DNA from 3 places in the Priestia sp. HNGD-A6 genome. Region 1 is predicted to be linked to each of the others. Evidence: riboswitches for the same ligand, from Rfam matches in the RefSeq annotation. Region 1 holds a riboswitch; each other region holds the start of a gene.
What was found. A riboswitch is a leader RNA that binds a small molecule or an ion and turns the genes downstream of it on or off. The one in region 1 is predicted to bind lysine.
Positions count from the first base shown of each region.

Region 2: another riboswitch for lysine. It lies ahead of SCI76_RS01120 (amino acid permease); the one in region 1 lies ahead of lysA (diaminopimelate decarboxylase).
Region 3: another riboswitch for lysine. It lies ahead of SCI76_RS16900 (aspartate kinase); the one in region 1 lies ahead of lysA (diaminopimelate decarboxylase).

Region 1 is NZ_CP138621.1:422,228-429,511, reverse strand. It holds gene SCI76_RS02265 (dicarboxylate/amino acid:cation symporter) at 1-298, opposite strand, end outside; gene lysA (diaminopimelate decarboxylase) at 349-1,677, opposite strand; lysine riboswitch at 1,816-1,998, opposite strand; gene SCI76_RS02255 (CBO0543 family protein) at 2,065-2,577, opposite strand; gene SCI76_RS02250 (NAD(P)/FAD-dependent oxidoreductase) at 2,916-4,034, shown strand; gene SCI76_RS02245 (YckD family protein) at 4,108-4,422, shown strand; gene SCI76_RS02240 (PAS domain S-box protein) at 4,583-6,307, shown strand; gene SCI76_RS02235 (DUF1292 domain-containing protein) at 6,394-6,657, shown strand; gene SCI76_RS02230 (acyl-CoA dehydrogenase) at 6,810-7,284, shown strand, end outside.
Region 2 is NZ_CP138621.1:205,522-212,805, reverse strand. It holds gene SCI76_RS01130 (ethanolamine ammonia-lyase reactivating factor EutA) at 1-733, opposite strand, end outside; gene thiT (energy-coupled thiamine transporter ThiT) at 890-1,498, opposite strand; TPP riboswitch at 1,531-1,631, opposite strand; lysine riboswitch at 1,806-1,990, shown strand; gene SCI76_RS01120 (amino acid permease) at 2,094-3,533, shown strand; gene SCI76_RS01115 (hypothetical protein) at 3,570-3,938, opposite strand; gene SCI76_RS01110 (GNAT family N-acetyltransferase) at 4,042-4,533, opposite strand; gene SCI76_RS01105 (cysteine hydrolase family protein) at 4,628-5,212, opposite strand; gene SCI76_RS01100 (cupin domain-containing protein) at 5,234-5,542, opposite strand; gene SCI76_RS01095 (YqcI/YcgG family protein) at 5,517-6,284, opposite strand; gene SCI76_RS01090 (LysE family transporter) at 6,437-7,078, shown strand; gene SCI76_RS01085 (alpha/beta fold hydrolase) at 7,064-7,284, opposite strand, start outside.
Region 3 is NZ_CP138621.1:3,313,517-3,320,800, reverse strand. It holds gene sdhA (succinate dehydrogenase flavoprotein subunit) at 1-890, opposite strand, end outside; gene SCI76_RS16910 (succinate dehydrogenase cytochrome b558 subunit) at 920-1,528, opposite strand; gene SCI76_RS16905 (YslB family protein) at 2,018-2,545, shown strand; gene SCI76_RS16900 (aspartate kinase) at 2,597-3,829, opposite strand; lysine riboswitch at 3,971-4,148, opposite strand; gene uvrC (excinuclease ABC subunit UvrC) at 4,214-5,980, opposite strand; gene trxA (thioredoxin) at 6,204-6,518, opposite strand; gene SCI76_RS16885 (electron transfer flavoprotein subunit alpha/FixB family protein) at 6,927-7,284, opposite strand, start outside.

The sequences.
Region 1 (7,284 bases):
GTGATGCGCCTAAAAAGCCTAGAACGGCTGAAACAGCAGCAGTGGCGACAAACACAACGGCGATACCTAGCATAATTTTACCAAGACGTTTCATTTCGTTCATGTTTGCGATCGCCGAAGCCACACTAAAAAAGACAAGGGGAACGATAATCATGAACATTAAATTAAGAAACAAATCACCAAAGGGCTTTACGACTGCCACATCGGGCCCGATAGCATATCCTGCTATCCCGCCAATTAAAATAGCGAGAAGCAGAATAAGCGATGATCTGTACGTTTTAAATACACTTAAAACCATATAGATTTCCTCCAAACAACAATAGCTTCTTTACTACGCAAGAACAGCTATCATTTGCTCATTGCATACGTAGTAACGACTGGCTTTACATCTTTACGCACCAAATCTTCGTATGTTTCTCGCTCTACAGCAAGACGAGCTTCTCCATTTTTCACAAATACAACAGCAGGGCGCGGAATACGGTTGTAATTGCTAGCCATTGAATAGTTGTAGGCACCTGTAGAGGATACTGCTAGTAAATCTCCTTGATTAACGCGCGGTAAATCGATATCCCAAATAAGCATATCTCCTGATTCACAGCATTTCCCCGCAATTGATACTGTTTCATCTTTTTTATCCGTCACTCTATTAGCCAAGACAGCTTCATGTTTTGCATCGTAAAGAGCAGGACGGATATTATCGGTCATACCGCCATCAATTCCTACGTATTTGCGTACACCTGGAATCTCCTTCGTTGAGCCGATTGTATAAAGCGTTGTACCTGCTTCTCCTACGATGCTTCTTCCAGGCTCAATCCAGACTTCCGGAAGGGTATAATTCTGTTCAGTTAACGTGCGGCTTAGCTTTTCTGTCAGTGCATCTACATAATACTCAACTGGAAGTGGAGAGTCGCTTTCGGTATAACGAATACCAAAACCACCACCTACGTTTAAAACTTTTACTTCAAATTCCATTTTATCACGAATACTGAATAAGAAATCAGTTAAAATATCAATGGCGCGAGAAAAACCATCTACTTCAAAAATTTGCGAACCAATATGACAATGAATGCCTAAAAGATCGTAGTAAGGCTTTTCTAATGCAGAACTTACCGCTTTCATAGCCTGGTCATTGGAAAGACCAAATCCAAACTTGGAGTCTTCCTGTCCGGTCATAATATACTCATGTGTGTGGGCTTCAATCCCTGGAGTAACACGCAGAAGAATAGATGCTTTCTGTTTGCGCTCAGCTGCTAAGGCATGTAAAACTTCAAGTTCGGTAAAGTTATCCACAACAAAACAGCCAATATTCGCATCAAGAGCCATTTCAATTTCTTCAATCGTTTTGTTATTTCCATGAAAATGAATGCGTTCAGCTGGATATCCCGCTTCAAGAGCTGTAAATAATTCGCCTCCTGAGACCACATCTAATGACATATCAAGCTTCGTTAAAAGGCTAGCCATTTCCATACAAAGAAACGCTTTCCCTGCATATGCGATTTGATATGAAAATCCGCTTCTTTGAAAGGCTGAATGGAAGGCCTTGCATTTCGTCTCAATTAATTCTTGATCGTAGATGTATAGGGGAGTGCCGTATTGTTTTTTCAGTTCGACCGTATCGCACTGCCCAATTTCTAAATGATTGCTGCTGTTAATTTTACTCGTTCCATGTAAGTACATAATCCGTATCCCTCCATTTAAATCATTCAACTATAACTTTGATGGTCAGTAGAAAAACACAAAAAAGACCCGTGAAGTGATGTTCACGCGTCTTGGTTTCATAATAATAAAGTATTATTACATTCTAGGCATCAACATCTCTTCAATAGCTCTCCACAAACCAAGTGGTTTGTGACAGCTCAGCATTTATTCAATACTGAACCAGTATATGAACACAATGGATGTTTATATACTTCGGCACGAAATCCCTTTTACTTATCTTCACAGACTCCATTAGTCTCCAATAAGTGACTCTTGATTTCATGCACCTCTATTCTCAGAGAGGAAAATTATATTTAAATGTAACTCCTATTATATTTCCTTTTCCTCCGTCTAGTCAATGAAAAGTTAAGGCATAGGAATATTAAAGAAGATAAATAAAAAAGCTATGAAGCTTCCAGATAGAATCCAAGCAGCCAGCGCTGTCTTCTGATGAATGACTAAAAGTGAGAACGTGACAATATTGAAGAGAAAAGAACATAGCAGCGACCATCCATAATGATGAGTGATACTGTGATTAACATAAGCAATGAACTCAATCACAGTAAATAAAAGCGCCCACAAAAGAATCCACCACAGCCGGCCGCTTACATGCAGCGGCAGCCTTCCTAAAAAAACCGGTATAACAAACGGATAAATAATTAAGGTTATTCCAAGAGAAACCATTAGGTGATCGGGTAGAAAAAGATGATCAATACCAACAGGGTGAAATACCCATACGCGGTGATGAAACAGCAGCACTTCATAAAGCAAATTCCCCGTGACCCAAAACAGCAAAGTAGGGTAGTATTCTTGATACCTTCGCCACTTGCCAAATAGTAAACCAAGAATGATAAAAAATAATACAAATGAAGATTGCATACGCTCTCCTTAAAATAATGGTTATTTCTTTTTATTTACATATTATAGTGGTTTTATTCTTTCATTTTTTTATTCAGCACCTATAATAGAAAAGCCGTAAGCCACAGCGTTAAAGACGTATTACCACTATTTACGGCTTTCTTCACCCTGTTATAATCTTGGTAAAAGAACTTCTACCGCTTTTGTTTACGAGACGAAAGGAGCTATATGTCAAAGTCAGCAAGGCTTAAAAATAAGCTTAAAATAGCTTCGCCTAGTATGTGACTTCTTTTTTTGCTATGCTAAAATTGCATACATATAGCATGAGAATACTAGAAGAAAGAAAAGGGTGTTTTGGTATGAAAACATACATCGTAGTTGGAGCTGGGGTACTTGGAGCTTCTACGGCATATCATTTAGCAAAAGCAGGAGCAGATGTGACATTGATAGATCGCAAGGATGCTGGTCAAGCTACTGATGCAGCAGCAGGAATTGTTTGTCCGTGGCTTTCGCAGCGTCGAAATAAAGCATGGTACCGATTAGCAAAAGGCGGCGCCAAGTACTATCAAACATTAATTCAGCAATTAGAAGAAGATGGAGAAACGGATACGGGATATAAGCGAGTAGGAGCAATTAGTTTACACACTGATGAACAAAAGCTTAAAAAAATGGAGGAACGAGCATATAAGCGTCGGGAAGAAGCCCCCGAAATAGGCGAGATTACACGTTTATCCGCTAAAGAAACACAGGCTTTGTTTCCGGCTCTTTCGGAAGAATACAGTTCAGTTCATATTAGTGGAGCCGCTCGCGTTAACGGAAGAGCTCTTCGAAACGCACTTGTGAATGCAGCGAAGAAAAACGGTGCAAAAATAATAGAAGGAAACGCAGAACTACTTTATGAAAATAATCAAGTAACGGGCGTTGCCGTAAATGGACAAACCCTTCTAGCAAGTACAACAATCGTGACAGCAGGAGCGTGGGCAAATCAATTACTAGAGCCTCTTGGAGTGAAATTTTTAGCAAGCTTTCAAAAAGCGCAAATTGTCCACTTGCATCTTCCTGATTTAGATACAAAAGACTGGCCCGTTGTAATGCCTCCAAGCGACCAATATATTCTTTCGTTTGAACAAGGTCAAATTGTCATGGGAGCAACACATGAAAACGACACGGGTTATGACTTGAGGGTAACGGCTGGGGGGCTTCATGAAATTTTTTCAAAGGCCTTATCAATTGCTCCTGGCTTAACAGAAAGCACAGTCTTAGAAACAAGGGTAGGGTTTCGACCATTTACTCCAGGCTTCTTGCCAGTCATTGGGGCTCTTCCAGCTTACGAAGGAATACTAGTAGCGAATGGTCTCGGAGCTTCAGGCTTAACGTCGGGCCCTTATCTTGGTTCAGAGCTTGCTAAATTAGCACTTGAAATGGAAATGGAAATTGATCTTAGCGATTATGATGTAAGAGGAGCTATTGAGTCCTAAGCAAATAGAATGAATGAAAACAAATAGAAGTTCGCAAACTATAACTACTATATGATGAAAGGAAGTAGATTGTTTGCGAAAGATTATGATAAGTGCAGCAGCAGCTTTTTTATTTATGAGCGCGACACCTGTATTAGCGGAAAACAATCCTCAGCCAGAAACAAAAGACGTGCAGCTGACGTCTCAGCAAAAGCAGGAATTATCCGTTCTGTACAAAGAAATGTTCGAAAAAAAGAAAGAAATACTTTCAAAATATGTGGAGTACGGCGTGCTAAGCAAAACGGAGAGTCAAAACATTTCTTCACATATGGAGAATCGCTATCAGCATATGGAGCAAAATGGTTTTGTCCCGAAGCGTCACTGTCATAAAATGCATCATTCAAAGTAATTCCTATTCACATAAAAAAGCGCCTATACAGGCGCTTTTTTATGTGAATGAATGGAAAATATCCGCTTCTTTATCTAGTAAATTTTAAACACCTCATGTAAAATTAAGAGAATGAGAACGAGTAGGAAAGATGCTAGTGAGGGGTAGGTAAATATGAACGATGAACGAAAATAAAAAAATAGTCCGATTACATGCAGAAAATCATTCAGCTGAGGCTCTAGGAATCATATTTGCTTACAAACAAAAAGGTGACCATCTTGTTTACAGTATGTATCAAGGAGAAAGCGTTTCTGAGCAAAAAATACCTCTAGAAGAATGGGTCTCGTATGAGCATTTTTTTGAAGCGCTAAATAAAAAGAAAAAGCTTATGTACGAGCTTCAAATAAATGATAAACGCTATGTAGTAAACTTAACCCCTTTATCTTACACAGAAAAACCTGAAGTTATGGGACATTGCGTGAATATAACTAGTTATCAGGAGAAAAAAGAACAGATTCAGCCTTTTATTTATCATAACGCAGATGCTGTTGCTATCGTTGACTTAGAGGGTAAAACGCTTCAAGTGAACCCTGCGTTTGAGAATACATTTGGCTGGACGTTTGAAGAACTTCATCAAAAGCCTCTTCCGATTATACCTTCGCTTTTAAAGGAGCCCGTGTGCGAACTTCATAAGACTATTCAATCAGGGGAATCGAAAACGGAATTTGAGACGGTCAGACAGCATAAAGACGGGCATTTAATTAATGTAAGCGTCACACTATTTCGCGTTGAAAATATGAATGATTGGCCGTTATGCATTGCGTTTGTCTATCGAGATATAACATCGCGCAAGCAGGATGAGACGGCTTTAAAAGAAAGCGAACAGCGCTACCGAAGTTTGATTGAGTTATCCCCGGAAGCGATTATCGTTCATAGTGAAGGTAAAATTGATTATATCAACCCTGCAGGAGCTAAAGCATTAGGATACAAGAATCCTCAAGATGTATTAGGAGCTTGTGTTTATCAGTTTGTTCACCCTGATTACTATGATGTTGTAAAACAGCGAATTTATCGAATGAAAACAGAAAATAAATCTGTGGATCTGCAGGAAGAAAAGTTTATTCATAAAGACGGTCATACGATTGATGCCGAAACCATTGCCTTTCCTATTCCCTATATGGGAAAGCAGGCCATTCAAGTTTTGTTTCGTGATATTACAGAACGTAAAAAAACTGAAAAATTGCTGCGTGAATCCGCTCAGCTTTCCTTAGTCGGACAGTTAGCAGCGGGTATCGCTCACGAAATCAGAAACCCTCTAACAGCGGTAAAAGGATTTATGCAGTTATTAGAAGAAACGAGCGGTCAGCCTTACTATGTAGAAATGATAAATCATGAGTTAGATAGAATCGAATTGATTGCCGACGAGTTCTTGAGTCTTGCAAAGCCTCAGGCGAAAACCTACAAAGACAAACACGTCCAAGATATCTTAGAGAACACGTTAAAGCTAGCTGAGGTGCAGGGGATTACAGAGAAAATTCACGTAAAAAAAGAGATTGATCTTCATCTTCCTCTCGTATTATGCGAAGAAAACCAGTTAAAACAGGTCTTTAGCAATATATTTAAAAATGCCGTCGAATCCATGCCAAGTGGAGGAACTGTAACGATTCAACTAAAAAGATTTAATCAGGAGAACCTTGTTGTCCGGTTTAGCGACGAGGGGCCAGGCATCACGCAGGAACGAATGCAGCATTTAGGAAAACCTTTTTATAGTACGAAAGAGAAAGGAACGGGGCTTGGACTGATGGTGTGCTATAAGATCATTCGAGAACATAGAGGAGAAATTAATTTTGTAAGTGAACTTGGAAAAGGAACTACCGTAGACATTCTTTTGCCTTTTAAAAAGTAGATTCTACTTTTATAAGCATGAAACCTTTTCTAAAGGGGAATACATGTTAGTGAACGAATAATGAGGTTAAAATAGGAGGGAATACGATGGAACGTATTGAAACGGGAGAGATTTTTACAATTTTAGATGAAAATGATCAAGAGCAAGATATTGAAGTGCTTGGAAAAATGACGATTGAAGGCCACGATTATATTGCCGTTGCGTTTGTGGAAGAAGTTTTAATTGAAACAGAAGAAGAAATTGATGTTTTCTTTTTAAAAATTGAAGATGATGGTGAATGGTCTTCAATTGAAGATGATGATGAGTTTGAAAAAGTATCAGCCGTATTTGAGGAAATGACATCCGCGTAAAAAGAGAGGTTACAACCTCTCTTTTTTTTGTTTCTAAATAATATAATATTTAGAATTTTTCTAAAAATATCTTGCTGAATTATTTCCCTTCATTTATGATAAATATGTAACATACCAACCGGTTAGTAAGTAAATGAAAGCGAGGGACTACCGTGTATTTTTCTTACTCTGACAAAGTAGTGAAGCTGCAAAAAGAATTGAGCTCTTTTGTGGAAGAGCATATTTATCCAAATGAACGGCTATACGAACAACAGCTGAATGAACAGCCATCTAGATGGTCAGCTGTTCCTCCAATCATGGAAGAGTTAAAAGAAAAAGCAAAGCGAGCTGGGCTATGGAACTTATTTTTGCCAGAAAGCGAATACGGAGCAGGTCTAACAAATGTAGAATACGCTCCTCTTTGCGAAATTATGGGCCGTTCTATTATTGGGCCAGAAGCTTTTAACTGCGGAGCTCCTGACACTGGCAATATGGAAGTGCTGGTTCGATACGGAACGCCTGAACAGAAAGAAAAATGGCTAAAGCCTCTGTTAAATGGAGACATTCGCTCCTGCTTTTCTATGACAGAACCGGATGTAGGTTCTTCTGATGCCACAAACATTCAGTGCAGTATTGTAAGAGAAGGCG
Region 2 (7,284 bases), 220 kb from region 1:
AAACGAGCAGCAAAGAGGTTTGCTTCAGTGCGCTCACATAATCCACGGTTTCTTTAGCTAGCAATTTGCAAATAGACGAGAGTTTTTCAAATGTTGCTTTTTCGCCTTCTTGAAGCATCAGAGAATTATTTTTTAAAAATTCAGTTAAATAAGACGAAACGTAGGTAACAATACCATCTTCGTTTAGCCGAATTAATCTTCCGCCTACATGCAGGGTAAACGTTTCAATCACTTTTCCATTTTGACATAAGGCGATGTTAGCAGTGCCTCCACCTACATCAATGTTGGCAATCACTTTATTGGTTTCAGCAGAATGTTCGATTGCTCCCGATCCTTTTGCCGCTAACATTCCTTCTAAGTCAGCACCAGCTGTTGCAACAACAAAATTCCCAGCGTGTTCAGCTAGATAGTGAACGATACTCTCTGCATTTTGCTTCCGAGCCGTTTCTCCTGTGATGATCACAGCACCCGCCTCCACCTGATCTAAGGAGATTCCTGCTTTTTTGTACTCTTTTTCTAGTAATAGCGTTAACCTCCGAACATCGATTTCAACCTCGTTTACCATAGGTGTTGTATAGATGGAACTTGCATACGTTACGCGACGATCAATAATTTGACAGCCTGGCAGCGTAAACTGATTTTGTTGATTTGCTATTAACAGTTTGCTTACAATCAGTTTTGTTGTGCTTGTTCCAATATCTAAACCTATGCTCGTGATCCATTTCTGTAGCATACGATCAACCCTTTATCTCGTTTGAATATGTTGACTATCATAAAACAGTTTTTTGAATATTTCACTAACTATGTTATCAAACCTGACACACTTTTGTGTAAACAAAGGTGACAAATAAGAAAAAAGACTAAATCTTGGCAGATTTAGTCTTTTTTCTTATGATGAGTGTGATTTAGTTACAATCATTCTTGATGCCGATGGAATTAACAATGAAAGAATGACTAAGCAGGCTATTAGTGACCCTACCATTGAAATACCGTTCATTGAAAAAGAATACCACAGAGCGGACATACCCTTTGGTGCGTACGATCCCCAGAAAATAATACCAGCAATAAAGTGCCAGAAATAACGTGCGAAGCTGCCGATAATAAGGGATAAAACAATTAAAACAAAAGCTTTTGATCTGTTATTGGTAGCTAAATTTGTTTTAATAGATTGTGAAAAAATACCTCCAAAACCTATAAAAGCAAAAGCTACAATATATTCAATAAATGTTTGTAGCGCTGTTAAAATATAAGCTGTTCCTGTCGCTAACTGCAAAAGCCCCCATAATAGACCGGATAGAGCCCCGCCTTTTACTCCCCAGCGAAAGCACATAATAAAAATGGGCACCATGGAGAACGAAATGCTCACAGCCGTCGCAATTTTAATTGAAGGCAAAAGGTCAAGTAGAAGTGCCAATGCTGCAAAAATAGCTATTTCAATTTTAGCCTGTAAAGGTAATGCTTTATTCACGTTTCTCACTCCTGTTTTTGAATCATTCATATCAAACGGTTTACACAGGAGTAAGCAAATATATGCTACTATTCCCACATTCCTACGCTAGCGTTAACTAACAGGTTCAAAGGGTCTGAACATTTCGTTCACTCTCAGCACGGCGGCTCCCCCTGTGGTACGTTTGGATATTTATGTAGTATAAAGACAATGTTTATTATACCATACGTAACAAAATAGATTCGAGAGATTTCAAAGATGTTTCTATTTTCTGAATCTATTTTTTATAATGACAATCGTTTTAGTATTTGTTATACTTCTTTTATGTCAATTGAATATAAAAAACCCTCATCCTAATCGATGAGGTAGAGGTCGCAGTTTTTAATAGTAAAGTAACGGAAATGCAGAGAACATTGAGGATGTTGCTTGAAAGGAAAAATTGCCGAAGTTTAAATCACTTCTCGGTTGATTTAAGCTGGGGCTGTCTCCGAACAGGAACAGAACTGTCACATCATGCGAGTGATGTGAAGAGCTATCTTCACGGAAGGTTGACGCGGTTTTCAGATTTAAAAGCGCGCACATATACTGCGGGCTTTTTTTATGTTATCCCCGTCTCTTTCCGTACATTCGAAAGGAGTATTTATCTATGCAAGAGCAGCAAGAATTAAAACGTGGGTTGAAATCTCGCCACTTAACGATGATTTCATTAGGAGGAGCCATCGGAACCGGCTTATTCCTAGCAAGTGGTGGAGCAATTCACACAGCAGGACCTGGGGGAGCGCTTTTAGCTTACGCTATTATTGGCGTAATGGTTTACTTTTTGATGACCAGCCTAGCAGAGCTAGCAGCTTATATGCCTGAAGCTGGTTCATTTAGTACGTATGCGTCTCGTTTTGTAGATCCATCCTTTGGTTTCGCTCTCGGCTGGAACTACTGGTATAACTGGGCTATTACGATTGCAGCTGAATTATCCGCTGGAGCCCTTATTATGAAATTTTGGTTCCCGAACTCTTCTTCTATTTTATGGAGTGCCCTGTTTTTATTAATTATGTTTGGGCTTAACTACCTTTCTGTAAAAGGATTTGGTGAATCTGAATTTTGGTTTTCGTTAATTAAAGTAGTAACGGTTATTATCTTTTTAGTTATTGGTATTATGATGATTTTTGGTATCTTTAACAATGAAGCACCAGGTTTTAAAAACTTCACGCTTGGTGATGGACCGATTCACGGTGGATTCTTCACTGTACTAGGTATCTTTATGGCAGCTGGTTTTTCATTCCAAGGAACAGAGTTGCTTGGAGTCGCAGCTGGAGAAAGTGAAGATCCGGAAAAAACGGTTCCTCGCGCAGTTAAACAAGTCTTCTGGCGCATCTTGTTATTTTATATTTTAGCTATTTTTGTTATTGGGATGCTTATTCCATACACAGCGAATTCATTAGCAAGTGATGACGTGCGAGTAAGTCCGTTTACTTTAATATTCGAACGAGCAGGTCTGGCGTTTGCAGCATCAGCGATTAATGCCGTTATTTTAACAGCTGTTTTATCTGCTGGTAACTCAGGCATGTATGCTTCTACGCGTATGCTGTGGAACTTAGCCAAAGATGGAAAAGCACCAAGGTTCTTAGCAAAAGTGAATAAACGAGGCGTTCCAGTTAATGCCTTAATCGCAACGGCACTTGTCGGTACACTTGCATTTGGTGCTTCATTTTTTGGAGACGGTGCGGTATATACGTGGTTACTTAACGCTTCTGGTATGTCTGGTTTTATTGCTTGGTTAGGAATTGCGATCAGCCACTATCGTTTTAGAAGAGCATTTGTTGCTCAAGGTCATGATTTGAGTGAACTTCCATATCATGCAAAACTTTTCCCATTTGGCCCTATCTTTGCCTTTATTTTATGTGCCGTTGTTATTTTAGGCCAAAACTATTCGGCGTTTATGGGTGACTCGATTGACTGGTACGGTGTACTTGTTTCTTATATCGGACTTCCTTTATTCTTAATTGTTTGGTTAGGATACAAATGGACGAAAAAGTCGAAGCTTATCCCGTTAAAAGAATGTCAAGTAATAGTGAAAAAATACGAATAAAAAAAGCTCTCTATTCAAAAGAATAGAGAGCTTTTTTTATATGAGCTGATCGGCAAAATGAAGAGATATATAAGCGGGTTGGTTTTTCATAACAAGCATATAACCTTTGAGGGGACGGTTATAGTAATCAGCAGCTTCGATATAATAAATACGCTGAATTAACCTGCTTAAATGAGTTGCAAAAGATGGAAGTTGGTGATTAGGAATGGTTTGGATGTAGTCTATGATTTCTTGTTTAGTTTGAAGGCCTGAACGGGTACATTCTAACAGATGAAAAAGCGGATCTGCTGCTATAGTAGATAGTTCAGAATTGTGTTTGATTCTATTCAGCTGGATATGCAGTTCTTTTTGAGACCATTTTTTCGGCACAGCTCTTAGATGTTGATATTGAAAATGTGTACTCATGATAGCTAACACCTTTCGTATTAAAATAATAAAACAACTTATTATTTTAATAACCTTTACACATGAAACTAAAACGTTACAATGTGTAAAGGTGTCATACATCTTATAAAATAAGCTGATAAAAAAGTACATCTTGCCACTGATCAAATTTCCAGCCCACTTCTTTAAACTCTCCGCAAAATGTAAAATTAAATTGCTCATGCATTTTGATACTGATATCATTCCCTTTTGTAATTCCTGAAATGACAACGTGATGGTCGAGCTCTTTAGCTAATTCCAAAATGCGCTTCATAAGCTGTTTCCCAATACCATGCCCTTGTTGATTTTTATCAATATAAATCGATAGCTCTACTGTTTGAATGTACGCTTCTTTATCTCGATACGAGGAAAGCGAAGCATAGCCCGCTACTACTCCATCTTTTTCCGCGACAATAAGTGGAAAAAGTTCATTGCTAATATGATTATTAAACCAGCCCCTTCTTTGTTCTACTGTTACAGGCGTTAAGTCAAAAGTAGCAGCACTTGTTTGAACGGACTGATTATAAATTTCAACAAGCATAGGTAAATCTTCTTCTTTAGCATAACGAATGATCATATGTACAAACTCCTTATAGTATAGAATTATCTTTATTTTACTTCTTTTAAGAAACATAATCTACATAAAAAACCGATGTGCGTATGCACATCGGTTATTGGTTTTGGGCATATTGAAAGGTTTGAAGGACTTGAAGAGTCTCTTTTGTAGAAACGACCGTTGCAAACTCTCCGTGCAAGGAAGACAGTGCGAATGTATGTACATCTTCTGCAAGAAGTCTGGTTTTTCCATCGTAGGACATACAATCAAAACAGGCCGTTGCATCGTTCACAACATACGTCCTATACCCTAGATTTCCAGCCATGCGCGCAGTCGTAGAGACGCAGTGATTAGTAGTTAGTCCTATTAAGATAAGCGTATCATAGCCATTTGCTTTTAAATAGCTATCTAGCTCTGTTCCAATGAAGCAGCTGTTCACGTGCTTGCGAATTAAGTATTCGTCTTCTTGTGGACCAAATCCTTCTTTGAACTGAAACCCCTTTGAACTTGGATGTAAAGGAGAGTCTGGATTTTCTGATGCATGCTGCACGTGAATGACAGGATAGTCTTGGCGCCTCCATGCTTGCAGTAGCGTCAGCATATTCTTTTCTGCATCTAAATTGTTTCTTTCTCCCCACTGGGGTGAATAAAACCCTTCTTGTACATCGATAAGTAGCAACACTGGCCGGGAACGTAGCATAAGCATCATCTTCTTTCGTCTTTATTTTAAAATGGAAATAACGTATGTGCATCCATCAGGACCGGCTTTTGAAGAATGAACCGTTTGTTTCGGTAAATGTATCCGATCTCCGGCCTGACATAGAACCGTATCACGTTCAACTGTAAAGTAAATAGATCCTTCAAGGATATGAAGAATTTCATCAGTTGGATGCGTATGAGACGGATGTGTTTGAAAAGCAATATCGTGCTGTACTTCAACGTATCCAGTATACGCCGGAAGCAGCTCTTTAATTACTTCTTCAAACTTTCCGCCAACTCCTTTTTTAATAGAGGCTTTTTTTACGTCCATGCTGCTCACTCCTTTTTAATTTAAATGGACACTGTCCGGTAGTATGGTTATTATCATCGTGTAAAAAATATTGCTTCCACTCTCTGTTTTCCTGCTGTCCATACCAGCCTAACTCAGGGTGAGCTGATACGTCATCATATGTTTTTAACCGATCGCGGACGACTTTTTGTACATGCTTCCCTATTTTTGAATCTCCTGTCATACCTTCAAACACCCACCGCGGCTGAAATGTAATCATAAATCCTCTGCTCTTACGGCTTTTACGTAGAGAATGAGCAGGCGTATTACAGACGACAAAAATAGGTTCTCCGTGAAAACAAAATTCCCATAATGCATCTTTTGGGTCTTTCGGAATATCTTGCGGCCATTTCTTTTGATCAATTTGATGAAGAAACGTCAGCGTATCCCAAAACATCGTTTCGTACTCTTCGATTGACCGTTCTTTATGTTCAGGCTTAAAAAATAACACAAAGGATGTATAGCGACCTATGGTCTTAAATGTATCTATGTATTCTCTAAGTGCCGCCGCTGCATGTTTAATATCTTGATAGTTATAAGGAGTCGTCACAAATGAAAAACGCAGTAAATCTTTTTTAAAGCCTTCTACCCCTAATATACAGGGAAATGGATTTTCTTCTGATAATATATCGCTTTGGAAATATTGAAAAGCATCTTTCCCCCAGAACGGGACATGCGTTGACTCTAAAATCTCATTAGCTCGAAAAAGCATTTTTGATGCCATTAAAACCCTCCTTATGGAACTCAACGTTACATGTGTATTAAAAAAAAGAAAGTTTATGAGTATTTTTAACTAAATCTCGCTTCTAAATTATAAAATTCTAATCTATATATATATAAGCTACTATTGGACAAGTTAGAAAGGAGGCTGTGTTTGTGGAGTGGTTTTTGATTGCTATAAAACAAATAATTCTAGGTATTAGTCTCGCAGCACCGGTAGGTCCAATTAATATAGAGATGATTAAAAGAGGTCTGACAAAAGGATTTTGGGCTTCTTGGCTAGTTGGTTTAGGAGGAATGACAGCCGATATCTTATTTATGCTTCTCATTTTAATAGGGTTAACCCCTTTTGTTCAGATGCAGGCTGTTACGGTTGTCCTGTATGCAACGGGTTTTGTCATGCTCACATTTGTTGGCTTTCAAAGTATGAAACAAGCTGTCTCTCGTTCCTTTTCAGTAGATGTAAATAACCCTTCTGCTAAAAAAGATAAGTCGTTTTTTACAGGTTTTTTTATTGCTCTTATGAACCCTTTAAATATTGTGTTTTGGTTCGGTGTATTTGGATCAAGCTTAAGCGAAAGCCTTCAAAGTCAAACGTGGCTATCCGTCTTTTTTCATAGCTTCTTTATTATTTTTGGCATTATTCTTTGGAATTTAAATATTGCGGGCAGCATTCATTTTACAAGAAAATTTATCACGCCTAAGCTTTTTCGCCTCATTACGTTAGGTGCTGGTTTTTTACTTTTTTTATTTGGCTGCCAATTCGGTTTTAAATGTGTATCCTTACTTATCGGCTGAGCTTTTATTGATGAGTTCAATAAGGGTGTCATTTACTTTCTCACGTTCATCATAAAAAAGACCGTGTCCACTATTTTCAAATGGGATCAGTGTAGAAAATGAAATGTGGCGATTCATTACTTTTGCAAGATCAAATGGACAAATTTGATCTTTTTTTCCGTGTAATATATATGTCTCAGCGAAAATTTGACTCAAATCTTCCCGTA
Region 3 (7,284 bases), 2.2 Mb from region 1:
ACGCAGACGTCAAAAATTTCACGAGTTGCAATATCACGAGGTACTAAGTTACCGTATGCCGGATATTTTTCCTCTAAGAAATACCAAGGTTTACCGTCTTTATATGTCCAAACGCGCCCGCCTTCTCCACGAGCAGATTCACTCATAAGACGAAGCTTATCATCTCCCGGGATAGCAGTTGGATGAATTTGAATAAACTCTCCGTTTGAATAGTATGCACCTTGCTGATACACGATAGATGCCGCTGAACCTGTATTAATAACTGAGTTCGTCGATTTTCCAAAGACAATACCAGGTCCACCTGTAGCCATAATAACCGCATCAGCTGGGAACGTTTTAATTTCCATTGATTTTAAATTCTGTGCAGAAATTCCGCGACAGCTGCGCTCATCATCAAGAACAGCACCTAAGAATTCCCATCCTTCGTACTTTGTCACAAGTCCGGCAACTTCATAGCGACGAACCTGCTCATCTAATGCGTACAATAACTGTTGACCCGTTGTTGCTCCAGCAAAAGCCGTACGGTGATGCTGCGTTCCGCCAAATCGTCTGAAGTCTAACAAACCCTCAGGAGTACGGTTAAACATAACACCCATACGGTCAAGTAAGTGAATAATACCAGGAGCTGCTTCACACATTGCTTTTACAGGTGGCTGGTTGGCTAAAAAGTCTCCGCCATACACTGTGTCATCAAAGTGTTCCCATGGTGAATCTCCTTCACCTTTCGTATTTACGGCTCCGTTGATTCCACCTTGCGCGCAAACTGAGTGAGATCTTTTTACCGGAACTAGTGAAAATAAATCTACTTGCTTGCCAGACTCAGCAATTTTTATTGTTGCCATCAAGCCAGCTAAACCGCCACCGACTACGATGATTTTTCCGTTACTCATCGGAACCCCACTCCTTCAAAACCTTAATTTTATGCAAATGCGAATAATGTACGAACACCTACAAATGTAAGTGCTAAGAAGATTGCTAATGTCACATAAGTTGAAATTCTTTGAGAACGTGGTGTTACAGTTAACCCCCAGCTAACTCCAAATGACCATAGACCGTTTGCAAAGTGGAAGATCGTAGATACAACACCAACTATGTAGAATGCAAACATTGCTGGGTTGCTTAAAATTCGTTCCATCATTTGAAAATCTACTTCTTTTCCAAGCGCAGCTTGTATTCTGGTTTCCCATACGTGCCATGTGATGAAGATAAGTGTGATTACACCTGAAACACGCTGAAGGATAAACATCCAGTTACGAAAAAATCCATAGTTGTTAACGTTTGTTTTAGCAGTAAATGCGATGTAAAGACCGTATATTGCGTGAAAAACGATTGGTAAGAAAATAATGAAAATTTCTAGAGCATAGCGGAAAGGTAAGCTCTCCATGAAGTGAGCTGCTTGATTAAATGATTCTTCTCCCTTTGTCGCGAAATGATTCACAACTAAATGCTGTGTTAAGAAAATCCCGATTGGTATTACTCCAAGTAGTGAATGGATTCTCCGATATTGAAACTCTCTGTTTGCCGCCATCTGCGTAGACCCCCCTTAGTTAAATGAACATAGTTTGTGAAGAACTTTCTTACTCCCACTAGACAAATAGATTAATCGTGAATACAGGAAATGAAAACCTTTGCATTTCCTAATAAAGTATGTGACAGGTTAATTTTACTCCCATCGATTAAGAGCGTCAAGGCAAGATGTTTAAATCTTCTATAAAATATAAATTTATAAAATTTTATATTTGTTAACGCTTACTGCATTGGTGTTAAAGATTTTTTCTTTCTATTATAATATCGCTTGCCACAGTTAAGTAAGCGTTTACTTTATACTTTTATTGTAAACAAGTTCACAAAACATTTACACAGGTAAAAGTACCCTTTTAAAAGTAATTTTATGGATTTTTCATCTTTACATCTAACTCTTTTTACCATAATAAAGATCCTCTTACATTTTATTAAAAAAATGCGTGAGAGGTTTTTTAGATTTGTATATAATAGTAGTAAAGAAAGAGGGGAAAGCATGAGCAATTTACAAACAGAATCACAGCAAGAACTTGAAGGGACGATGGAAACATTAGAACCTAATGCCGCAGCTGAAACAGAGAGAGCTCTTGATCACGTTCCATATTTCGGATACAGCCTTTTGCGTGACGTGTTAATTCCAGAGCTTCTTGGAGACGAAACGAATACCATCTCATACTGGGCAGGAAAACACCTTGCGCGTAAATATCCATTAAATACAATGGATGAAATCGTCGCATTTTTTAAAGCAGCTTCCTGGGGAACACTGACGCTTGCCAAAAAAGATAAATATTCACTAGAGCTTGAGTTATCAGGTGATGTGGTCAGCAAAAGATTTCAGCAGGAAACTTGTTCATTTCATCTTGAGTCAGGGTTTGTGGCTGAACAGATTCAGCGTCAAAACAACTGCCTAACAGAAGCCTACTTAACACCTAAAGAAAAGAACGGAAAAGTGCTGATTTCCGTGCAGTGGGACCGAAAAGATATCTTACCTACCGAAACCCGTGCGGAGCGTTATAAAAAGTAAGAAATACGTATATATAAAAGACGTGGAGATACCACGTCTTTTTTCTTTTCTTTATACTTGCACTGCCTGCTGCTCTTCTAATTCAAATGCTACGTGAAGCGTCTCAACAGCTTTTACCATATCAGCATGCGGTACAACTGTAGATACTTTAATTTCAGACGTGCTGACCATCTTCACTTCAATTTTCTCTCCTGCCAGCACTTCAAACATTTCGGCTGCAACACCTGGATTAGATATCATGCCAGATCCCACAATCGATACTTTAGCCAGACTGCTTTCATGTTCAATACGCGTATACCCCAAGGTAGATTTATACTCTTTTAAGACGGCAAGAGCAGCTTCTACATCTACAGTTTTAATAGAAAATGAGATAGAGAGGCGATTATTAGCCGTTACGTTTTGAATAATAATATCCACATTTAACTGTTCTTTTGCTAATGCTGTAAAAATAGTAGAAAGAGTTTGTAACTCGTTGTTTAACCCTTCAATTGTCACCCGTGAAATATTATCTTCAAACGCAATTCCTCTTACGACTAAGTTTTGTTCCATTGAAACTTCCTCCTCAACAATCGTTCCATTCTCGTTTTCTAAGCTTGAACGCACTTCTAGCGGTACCTGATAATTTTTTGCAAACTCAACAGCGCGCGGATGCAGCACCCCTGCTCCTAAATTGGCTAATTCTAACATTTCGTCATATGAAATAGAATGAAGTTTACGAGCATCTTCTACGTAGCGCGGATCCGTCGTAAACACTCCTGTTACGTCTGTATAAATATCACATTTTGCAGCTTTTAGTGCCGCGGCAAGAGCTACTGCCGTCGTGTCAGAGCCGCCTCGACCTAATGTTGTAATGCTTCCATCTTCTGAACAGCCTTGGAATCCAGCTACTACTACGATTCGACCTCTATCTAATTGGCTTTGAATACGAGTCGTGTCAATGTGCTGGATTCGTGCATTGCTGTGAACTGCTTCCGTCTGGATACCAGCTTGCCAACCTGTTAGCGAAGTGGCTTCATGACCTTTGAATTGAAGAGCCATTGTTAACAGGGAAATCGTTACTTGTTCTCCAGTTGTAAGAAGCATATCCATTTCGCGTTTACTTGGACTGTCCGTAATATCACTTGCTAATTTCACCAGTGCATCTGTGGTTTTGCCCATTGCCGATACAACAACTACTACTTGGTTACCGCGCTCTGCTTCTTGAATAACACGGTTTGCTACATGTTGAATACGTTCAACAGAACCAACAGATGTTCCACCAAATTTTTGAACGATTAATGCCATAATTTTGTTCATTCCTTTTCAATAAATTTGCATATGCAGGATGATGAGAAGCTAAATTTTTTTACTCAGACAATAAAAAAAGCAATGAGATGAGCTCTCATTGCTTAACGAACGAAAATTATAAAACATAACCGTCCACTGCCGTGAGATAGCTCTCCAAGAATCTACATCTTGACAATCCTACGTTTATTCAACGCAGAACCAGCAATCATTACTATGAGGTAATGTTCACTTCGGCAAATTTCCCTTTCCGCATCGTTCATAAGGGCTCATACCCTTCCTGATGCGTACTGATTAAATTTGCACCTCTATCTTCACTTCATTTGATGAAGTGTCGTATGAAATTAGTTAATAGCTTATCAAATATTTTCTATTATTTCAAGACTATTTTTGTAATGTTTCATAAATTTTTTCAGCAATGTTCTGAGGAACACCTGAATTTCGAATATCTTCAATCGTTGCTTCTTTCAATTTTTTCACCGAACCAAAATGCTTTAACAAAGCTTTTTTACGCTTTTCTCCCACTCCCGGAATGTCGTCCAGAACTGACTGAAAAGCGGACTTAGAGCGCACTTGACGGTGGAAGGTAATCGCAAAGCGGTGAACTTCATCTTGAATTCGCTGAAGCAAATAAAATTCTTGACTATTGCGTTCAAGCGGTATGATTTGAGGAGGCTCACCAATCATCAGATTGGAGGTTCTGTGCTTATCATCTTTGACAAGACCTGCTGTAGGCACTAAAAGTCCCAATTCATTTTCGAGAACGTCCTGTACTGCAGCTAAATGCCCTTTGCCTCCATCTACAACAATTAAATCCGGAAGCGGAAGACCTTCTTTTAACGCTCTGGAATACCGTCTGCGAACGACTTCCCTCATGGAACTGTAATCATCTGGTCCCTTTACCGTCTTAATTTTATATTTGCGATATTCTTTCTTTTCCGGTTTCCCATCAACAAAAACAATCATCGCAGAAACTGGGTCTGTTCCTTGAATATTTGAGTTATCAAATGCTTCAATCCGATAAGGAGCGGCAATTCCAAGCTCCTCTCCTAACCGTTCAACTGCGCCAACTGTACGCTCTTCATCTCGTTCAATTAAATAGAATTTTTCACCGAGCGCAATCTTTGCATTTTTACACGCAAGTTCTACTAATTCTTTCTTTTTGCCTCGCTTTGGATGCTGAACCTCTACTTCTACTAACTTCTCAGCTAACTCTGCATCAATCGTTGCTGGAACCATCACTTCTTTTGGCTTAATATTTTTGGCATAAAACTGACCGATAAAAGTTAAGAAATCTTCTTCTGGCTCTTTATAAAAAGGAAACATAGAAACTTCTCGCTCAATTAATTTCCCTTGGCGAATAAAGAAAACTTGAACACACATCCAGCCTTTATCGTAAGAATAGCCAAACACATCTCGATTAACAAAATCATTAAACGTTACTTTTTGCTTTTCCATTGTCGCTTCGATATGAGCAATTTGATCTCGGTATTCTTTAGCCCGTTCAAAGTCAAGTTCTTCTGAAGCTTTTAACATTTTTTCAGTTAACTCTGTTTTGACATGCTCATATCCACCATTTAAAAACCGCGTGATATTTTCAATAATTTGTTTGTTTTGCTCTTCTTTTACCTCTTTTACGCAAGGAGCTAGACATTGCCCGATATGGTAATACAAACAAGGCCTATCTGGCATAGTGGAGCACTTTCTTAACGGATAAATGCGATCAAGAAGCCGCTTTGTTTCATTTGCTGCTTGAACATTAGGATAAGGACCGAAGTATTTCCCTTTATCTTTTTTTATTTTTCTTGTAATAACAAGTCGGGGCTGTTTTTCAGCTGTAATCTTAATAAACGGATAGCCCTTATCATCTTTAAGCATAATATTGTATTTTGGGTCATGCTTTTTAATTAAATTCATTTCTAAAATAAGCGCTTCTAAATTAGAAGATGTGACGATATATTCAAAGTCAACAATGTCGTTTACAAGTCGAAGCGTCTTTCCGTCATGAGATCCGGTAAAGTAGGAACGTACTCGATTTTTTAATACTTTTGCTTTTCCTACGTAAATGACCGTTCCATATTTATCTTTCATCAAGTAACAGCCGGGCTGATCCGGTAAAATAGCCAGCTTTTCTTTTAAATAATCGTTCATACTTTTCTCCTTCCTCTTCTCTTACTCTGTCCATCTATACAATCGCTTATGAAGCGTAACCTACATTCTTTCCTGTCTTAATACATGTACATAAGCTGGATTTATGGCGATGTTCCTTACATCTAGTATAAAACAAACGAACGCATATTCGCTAAATAAAAGTATTCCCAAAAGAGAAAAAGTGGAGAAAAAGAAAAAAACCTAGCCTGAGCTAGGTTTTGACTTACGCGTGTTTATTAATTAATTCTGTTAATGCTTCTTTTGGTTGGAAACCAACTACTTGATCAACTTTCTCTCCATCTTTGAATAATACTAAAGTTGGGATACTCATAACACCAAATTTTCCAGCTGTTTCTTGATTTTCATCAACGTCTACTTTTACGATTTTAACTTTATCGTTAAGTTCGCCATCAATTTCTTCAAGAACTGGAGCAATCATTTTACAAGGGCCACACCATGGTGCCCAAAAGTCAACAAGCACTAGGCCTGATTTAATTTCATCTGTAAAGTTTTTATCTGTAGCATGTGCAATAGCCATTTTAATTCCTCCTAAATATATGCAATATCCAAATTCTACTCACAGTATATCACCTTCAAATAAGGTTTGCTAACTTTTTGCTTACATTTATACTGTTTATTCTCCGCTCTAGTTTGTACAATTTGCCTAAAAATATGCGTAGAAAATTTCGTTTCCCATGAGGCTGAGACCTGACTAAATGAATCCAAAGACGAACAAATAGTATACATGGGTTGAACCGCTTGCGACACCGCAGTTGATTTCCATGCAAGACTTCGCTTTTCTAGCAGGAGTCTTCACCTTGCCCTCCAATCACCTGCTAGAAAGACCTACCCTGCTTTTACCCTAACAAAAAAACGAACCACTAATCAAAAATCTTGATCAACGGTTCGTTCTTCACTTCGTCTCAAATACTTTTGTCCGAGAATCTTACGCAGACTGTACTTTCAGCTTTTTAAATTCTTCCGTTAGCAGAGGCACTACTTCAAATAAATCTCCAACGATTCCGTAGTCAGCTACTTTAAAAATATTCGCTTCAGGATCTTTATTGATTGCAACAATAATTTTTGAATTTGACATACCTGCCAAATGCTGAATAGCACCTGAAATTCCGCAGGCAATGTATAAATCTGGTGTGACTACTTTGCCCGTCTGACCGATTTGAAGAGAATAGTCGCAGTAATCTGCATCGCACGCTCCGCGAGACGCTCCAACAGCTCCATTTAACACGTCCGCTAGTTCTTGGAGAGGTCCAAAACCTTCCGTGCTTTTTACACCTCGACCACCT